Linked DNA regions of Thalassoglobus sp. JC818. The protein of the gene in region 2 binds, or shares a complex with, the protein of the main gene of each other region. Links are inferred from orthologs where the notes say so. Each region holds a gene or a part of one and is shown on either strand. Other genes may lie near its edges.

The links.
Region 1: the proteins of uvrB (region 2) and AB1L42_RS04130 are in contact, whole or in part, in a crystal structure (PDB 7EGT), measured with the Thermus thermophilus proteins. The link is inferred for Thalassoglobus sp. JC818 from one-to-one orthologs. Residues at the interface, in WP_096411307.1 of Thermus thermophilus: Glu23, Leu25, Arg26, Asp27, Gly28, Glu29, Arg30, Phe31, Arg55, Glu326, Asp327, Phe328, Glu379, Ser382, Gln383, His398, Gly400, Arg401; in WP_096412145.1 of Thermus thermophilus: His654, Arg656, Phe657, Gln666, Asp668, Glu669, Lys680, Arg681, Leu682, Ser683, Lys685, Tyr686, Ala687.

The regions. Positions count from the first base shown.
Region 1 is NZ_JBFEFI010000001.1:1,163,322-1,166,661, reverse strand. What follows is about bases 192-3,207. They hold AB1L42_RS04130 (UvrD-helicase domain-containing protein), read right to left. Parts: upstream 2,814-3,207; coding sequence 570-2,813; downstream 192-569. Other genes in these bases: AB1L42_RS04125 (hypothetical protein), read right to left, coding at 3,160-3,207; AB1L42_RS04135 (glycosyltransferase family 39 protein), read left to right, coding at 192-532. Outside these bases: more of AB1L42_RS04135, read left to right, coding at 1-191; more of AB1L42_RS04125, read right to left, coding at 3,208-3,340. UniProt on the Escherichia coli protein: A helicase with DNA-dependent ATPase activity. Unwinds DNA duplexes with 3'-5' polarity. Translocates on single-stranded DNA with 3'-5' polarity. Initiates unwinding more efficiently from a nicked substrate than double-stranded DNA.
Region 2 is NZ_JBFEFI010000001.1:914,087-917,368, reverse strand. The notes cover bases 64-3,021. They hold uvrB (excinuclease ABC subunit UvrB), read right to left. Parts: upstream 2,615-3,021; coding sequence 512-2,614; downstream 64-511. Other genes in these bases: AB1L42_RS03285 (hypothetical protein), read left to right, coding at 2,691-3,021; AB1L42_RS03295 (hypothetical protein), read left to right, coding at 64-411. Outside these bases: more of AB1L42_RS03295, read left to right, coding at 1-63; more of AB1L42_RS03285, read left to right, coding at 3,022-3,282. UniProt on the Escherichia coli protein: The UvrABC repair system catalyzes the recognition and processing of DNA lesions. A damage recognition complex composed of 2 UvrA and 2 UvrB subunits scans DNA for abnormalities.

The DNA.
Region 1 (3,340 bases), 250 kb from region 2 along the record:
AGGAACAACTGCCGGGTTGTTGTTGCTGTTTGGTCTGTTCATGGCATGGGAAGTCAATCTCGTTGGAATCTGGTTTCAGAACTTCCACAATCACGCCCTCTTTTATGATCACAACTCCCGGACTTACTTCTCTTGGCTCGGCGTAAATCTGCTCGAAGTTTCGACTGCGATTGGTGCGCCGCTTTTCGTCTTGGCGATCTGTGGAATCTTTTCGCTCCGCAAGCAGTTCCGAAACCTGACTGCGTTTGCGATTCTCAGTGGACTGGGAATGGGGGCGGGGTTGTGGATCAGCGGAAAGAACATGGGAGAAGCGGCGCGGCTGTGGAGTTTTCTGCTTCCCTACGGTGTGCTCGCAGCTGCGGTTACGCTCGAACGCTTCCTCGCTGAGCCGGTCACTGATCCATCTCAAACAAATGTTGGCGCGTCGACTCGAAAGTCTGCGTGGATACTCTTCACAATCTGGTCAGCACAAGTGGCCGTTTGTCTGGCAGCATCGACGATTGTCGACGGCTTCGGGTTTACTGAGTTGTGACAGCGTAGGAAGTGCGTGCGAGTGACCTGTCCCGCTGTCACTCTCCCAATGGCTGAAGAGGGGCCTTCGAAGCGACGAAGGTTTCTTTCTTGTCGTCGTTGGAAAAGTGAACAGTCACCGTGCGCCGCCCACCGTACCCAGCGACATCTGTGACTGTTCCACGACCATAACGGGGATGTCGCACGAGCATCCCAATTCGGAAACCGATGGGCATATCGACGGATTCTTTGCCGCCGTTCAAGAGTGAAGCACCTGTCATCAGCTTTGGGATACCGGGGAAATCGGGAGTTGATTTCGTTTCCGGGACAGGTTGCTGCCACTGCGTCGCTGCGAACTCTCCGTTGTCATCGACGTCAATGCGTTCGCATTCAAGTTCGCGGATAAACGGGCTTTCGATGGTTGGAACTGTCCGTCCGTGCATCGAGCGGATGCGAGATTCCGTGAGGTAGAGCCTCTCTTCTGCTCGTGTCATCCCGACGAACAACAATCGTCGTTCTTCTTCGAGTTCCCGTCGACTTTCACTCTGCAGCGATCGTTCGTGAGGAATCAGTCCTTCTTCGATTCCGAGCACAAACACGATGGGAAACTCCAGACCCTTGGCCGCGTGCAGCGACATCAACGAGACTTGTCCGGAAGTGTTCTCGAGGAAGTCGGTTTCGCTGATCAACGCTGTCTGTTCCAGGAATCCTTGTAAGCTTCGGTCGTCGCCGAGGGCTTCATCATACTGACGGGCAGCGGCAACGAGTTCTTCAACGTTTGCGACTTTCTCCGCGACTGCTTCATTCGGAGAGCCCTGCCATGGAGCGACGAAGTAGGTTTTATCGATGATCTCGACCAACAAGTCTCCGACAGATCCCGCCCCGGCCAGCGAGAACCCATTGATCATTTCTGCAAAGCGTCGAAAACCGACGATTGCTCGCTTGGAAAGTTTGGGAACTTCTGAGGCTCGCACACAAGCTTCAAGCGGAGTGAGGTGATTCAGTTGAGCCCATCGCAACAGTCGGTTCTGGGAAGTCTTTCCGAGACCACGCAGCGGTTTGTTCACGATTCTGAGAAAAGCGGTGTGATCGAGAGGGTTTTCAACCAGTCGAAGATAGGCGAGTAAATCCTTGATCTCTGCTCGATCGTAAAACGCGACTCCGGAAGCGACTTGAAACGGGATCCGATTTCGCATCAGCGCTGTTTCGACTTGTCGAGAGAGAGCATTGACACGATAGAAGATCGCGACATCGCTCCATTGGTAATCGCCAGTGTCAACGAGATCCCGAATCTCTTGGGCGATGCCACCCGCTTCCTCGCGGCTGTCGGAGAAGATCAGCAAGCGGACCGGTTGGCCATCTGCCTGAACAGTGAAGAGCTTCTTGGCCTTTCGCTGTCGGTTGCACGCGATGAGGCTGTCGGCTGAACGCAGAATCAGCCCGGTGCTTCGAAAGTTCTGTTCCAGACGAAGTGTTTGTGCGTCTGGGAAGTCACGTTCGAAACGCAGAATGTTTTCGATTCTCGCCCCGCGCCATCCATAGATGGACTGGTCAGGGTCCCCGGTGACGCACAGGTTCTGGTGATGTTGAGCCAGGGCAGCCACGATTTGATATTGAGCCGAGTTCGTATCCTGATACTCGTCGACGAGAATATATCGGTATCGCTGCGCGAGTTCCCGGCAGAGTTCGGTTTGCTCGGCCAGCATCAACGCGACGTGCATCAGCAAGTCATCAAAGTCGACGGCGTTCGATTCGAGCAACGCCTTTTGGTAGGCGGGGTAAGCTTTCCGAACGACTCCATCCCAGTGATTGCTCACTCCCTCGTCGAACCGTTCGTTGAATTGCTCGGGAGTGATCAGGTCGTTTTTCGCGTTACTGATTCTCCACAGCACTTTCTCGGGAGAGAAGTGAACGGTATCGAAGTCGAGATCGCTGAGGACAATCCGCAAGAGTTGTTTCTGATCGGAAGTATCGAGAATCGAGAACGAGGATTTGATTCCGACGACGTCTCCGTACTCGCGCAACACACGTGCACAGAAGCGGTGAAATGTGCTCACCCAGATGCGCTGGCCGGGCAGCAGGGCTTCCACTCGCTCACCCATTTCCTTGGCAGCTTTGTTGGTGAAAGTAATCGCGAGAAGGTTGCGAGGGTGAATATTCGCGTTCATGACGAGGTTGGCAATCCGCCGTGTCACGACGCGCGTTTTCCCTGAACCGGGTCCCGCCACGATCAGCAGAGGGCCATCGATGAAGCGAACTGCTGCGGCTTGCGATTCGGTCAACCCATCAAAGAGAGCATTCATAAGCGATTATTGAGCGTAGAGTTGTGACAATTGGAGGTTTGGGTGAGCCGGGAGATACCTGCAGAGAATCTTAGCAATCAGTTTATGAAAAAAACGTATTTCGAACGTATCAGTATTGATTTTCATCGCATGCGATCTAATATTCAGTTGCTGTCGGAGTTGGCCCGCTCCCGACAGTAACTCTTCCCGCAGCGGTTGGGACGGCCCTCCTGACCGCTGCTTTTTTTATGCGCCCATCCCGGTCGATGAACCAGTCTTCTTCGATGCGATTCTCTCGCTTCTGCTTCGACCAGATCGCTGATGATTGGCGTGTGTTGGCGAGCAAGTTTTGGCGAAGCATTCGAGATCACTCAGTCGACATGTTGGCGGTCTTTTCTGCGATCCACTGATCAGGATCTTCGAGGAATGCTGCTCTACATCCGGTGCAGCAAACCCAATATGTCTTGCCGTTGTGTGTCAGCGAGATCGTTCCCAGCCCACCGGAGATAATGCACTCGCGATCTCCATAGCCTTCATCGGTCATCGCA
Region 2 (3,282 bases):
ACCGCTCGGCAGCAAACTCGCACGCTCCAGCAGGATGCGTCTGAGATGACGATCACGGGAGTCGTCGTAAGTATGAATCCGTTGACGATCAATGCGACGGACTTAGTGCGAATGTCAGTCGGAGGCGGAAACGTCGGCGTTTCGGTGCCCCCTGTTTCGCCGGGGAAGATTCTTGTGGATCCGAATCAAGCCACAAAACAGCGAGTGTCCGTCGTGCTCGGAAGTGCCGGCACCTTCATTCAGCCCGGCGATACCGTCACGTATTACTACACCGACAAGAATCCCAAGCTGGCGCATTCAGTTGTCGTTCGAAAAGCAGAACCCCTTGAGTCCGCAAAGATCTACAACACCGGCGGGCAAGCGAGCGACAAAGACAAAAAGAAACCGGACGACAGCGAGAAATCTGAATAGTCACTTTCGATAACTTCATTCATTGTCCGCAATGGCGCGCGTTCTTCGATCACCGAAAATCGCGCCGGGAACACTCGAAGAAGATTTCATTGAAGGTGGTCTAATCACCACGACGTGGGCGAGGGACGCGTTTTCTTGAGCCTCTCTTTTTGCCGCGTTTGCCCTGTGACTTGCTTTGTCGTTTCTCCTTCGGTCCGCTGTCTTTCGGAACAGCGATGGCTCCATCCGCTTTGTCGAGTTGCTTCTGGAGATCAGAGATTCGATCGCGGAGATGGGCTGCACGCTCGAACTCGAGATTCTCGGCAGCCTGAAGCATCTCTGCTTCGAGTTCCTTCAGGTATTCCTGATTGATGTATTCCACTTCGCTGGCTCGACCGCTCGCACTTTGTTCAATCTTGCGTGCGGAGATTTCTTCTTCGATTCCGCGTTTGATCGCTTTGCGAATGGTTTCTGGAGTGATTCCATGGTCAGCGTTGTACTTGAGTTGAATCTCTCGGCGGCGGGTTGTCTCATCCATTGCTCGCTGCATGCTTTGCGTGACTGAGTCTGCATAAAGAAAGACTTCCGCATTCACGTTTCGGGCAGCCCGGCCGATTGTCTGAATCAAACTCGTTTCGCTGCGCAGGAAACCTTCCTTGTCCGCATCGAGGATGCAAACGAGAGACACTTCCGGAAGATCGAGTCCTTCTCTCAAGAGGTTGACGCCGACGACAGCGTCGAATTTGCCTTCTCGCAATTCGCGGAGAACTTCGACTCTCTCAATTGCGTCGAGTTCGCTGTGCAGCCATTCACAACGAATGCCCTCCTCTTGCAAGTAGTTGACAAGATCTTCAGACAGTCGTTTCGTGAGTGTGGTGACGAGAGTTCGCTCACCGCGTTCGGCCCGAATGCGGATCTGCTCCATCAGGTGAGGAACTTGACCGCGTGCTGACTGAACTCGCACTACTGGATCGACAAGCCCCGTCGGACGAATGATCTGCTGGACAATTTCTCCTTTCGTCTGATCGAGTTCCCACTCAGCGGGGGTCGCGGAGACGAAGATCGTCTGGTTGCGCCGCTGGTCCCATTCCTCGAATTTGAGGGGGCGATTGTCGAGTGCCATTGGCAGGCGGAAACCGTGATTGACGAGCGTTTCCTTTCGAGAGCGGTCCCCATGATACATCGCACGGACTTGTGGAATGGTCTGGTGCGACTCATCAACCACAAAGAGGAAATCCTTCGGGAAGAAGTCGTACAGCGTCGCTGGCGGATCACCCGGCTTACGCTTGGTTAACGCTCGGGAGTAGTTCTCGATGCCCGGACAGAACCCCATTTCTTTGAGGAGTTCCATGTCGTGACGCGTGCGCGCAGAGAGTCGCTGCGCTTCGAGGAGTTTGCCCTCTTTCTGAAACTTCGCCAGCTGCTGATTGAGCTCTTCGTTGATCTCTTCCATGGCATCATCGATGCGGTTTTGAGGCATGACGAAGTGCTTGGCGGGATAAATGTAGATGTCCTTCAGGGACTTGCTGCCGACCCCACTGATGGGATCGATAATCGAAAGCTTGTCGACTTCGTCGCCCCAGAGTTCAATTCGATAAGCAAATTCTTCGTATGCGGGCCAGACTTCGATGACGTCGCCCCGGACGCGGAATTTTCCTCGCTGGAAGTCGATGTCATTTCGATCGTATTGGATGTCGACAAGCTTCAGAAGGAAGCTGTCTCGGTCAATGGTGTCCCCAACATTTAGCGGCACCATCATGTCGAGGTAATCCTGTGGCGAACCGAGACCGTAGATGCAGGAGACACTGGCGACGACAATCACATCCCGTCGCGATACGAGCGCGCTCGTGGCCAAAAGACGGAGTCGGTCAATTTCGTCGTTGATGCTAGCGTCTTTTTCGATGTAGATATCCCGCTGCGGGATGTACGCCTCTGGCTGGTAGTAGTCGTAGTAACTGACGAAGTAGGTCACCGCGTTGTTCGGAAAGAACTCGCGGAACTCTCCGTAGAGCTGGGCAGCCAGCGTTTTGTTGTGAGCAAGGACCAGAGTTGGGCGTTGAACCTGCTGGATGACGTTCGCGACTGTGAACGTCTTTCCTGTTCCGGTGGCTCCCAGCAGCACCTGAGACTTCTTTCCCTCTTCAATCCCTGCAACCAGCGAAGCGATCGCTGCAGGTTGATCTCCGGCGGGCTGAAATTCAGAAGCGAGTTCAAAACGTGGCATGGCAGCCGATTGCCTTCATTCAGAGCATTGACGATGATGTGCAAATTCTAGCAGCTACGAAACAAATGAACAGGTTTTGAATGACGTGACCGGAATTGGAAACGCGATCATCGTGATGTGCGGTCTCTATCTCGTGGGAGGGGGATTTGGCTGTCTCGTCGCAATGAGTGGCAGGCAGAGACGAATTCTGAATGGTTCGGTACTGCTCGTAGCGGTGACAGCATCTATCGCAAGTCTGTTTGCCGCTGCCGCTAAGGACGTGCCTTTCACTTTGCCGGTAGATCGTCCGCTGATCGTGCTTTTGTCGTTGTTGCTGTCGCTGACTGGGACAGCACTCTGGGCAGCTCCGATTTTCAAGTTGGTTGATGGAATTAACGATTCATCCGTCGGACTTTCTCGATACCTGTTCTTGTGCGGATCGCTGTTGACGCTTTGTGTTGTCTCTCTTCCCATCCTCTTGATGGCTGCCCTCACCTGCTGTCTATTTGCGGGGACCTTCTGTGAATTTGCCTCGGGGCGGTTGCAGCGGTCGGTCGACAAGCGGCAGGCCATCATCGTGCTGAGCGGATTGTGGGGAGGTTATCTGCTCGGCGAGTTGAGTTCGTACGAGCCGATTCGCAAGACTTCCGTGCTGCTGATTGTCGTGGGCCTGTTCGCGTCGCTTGAAT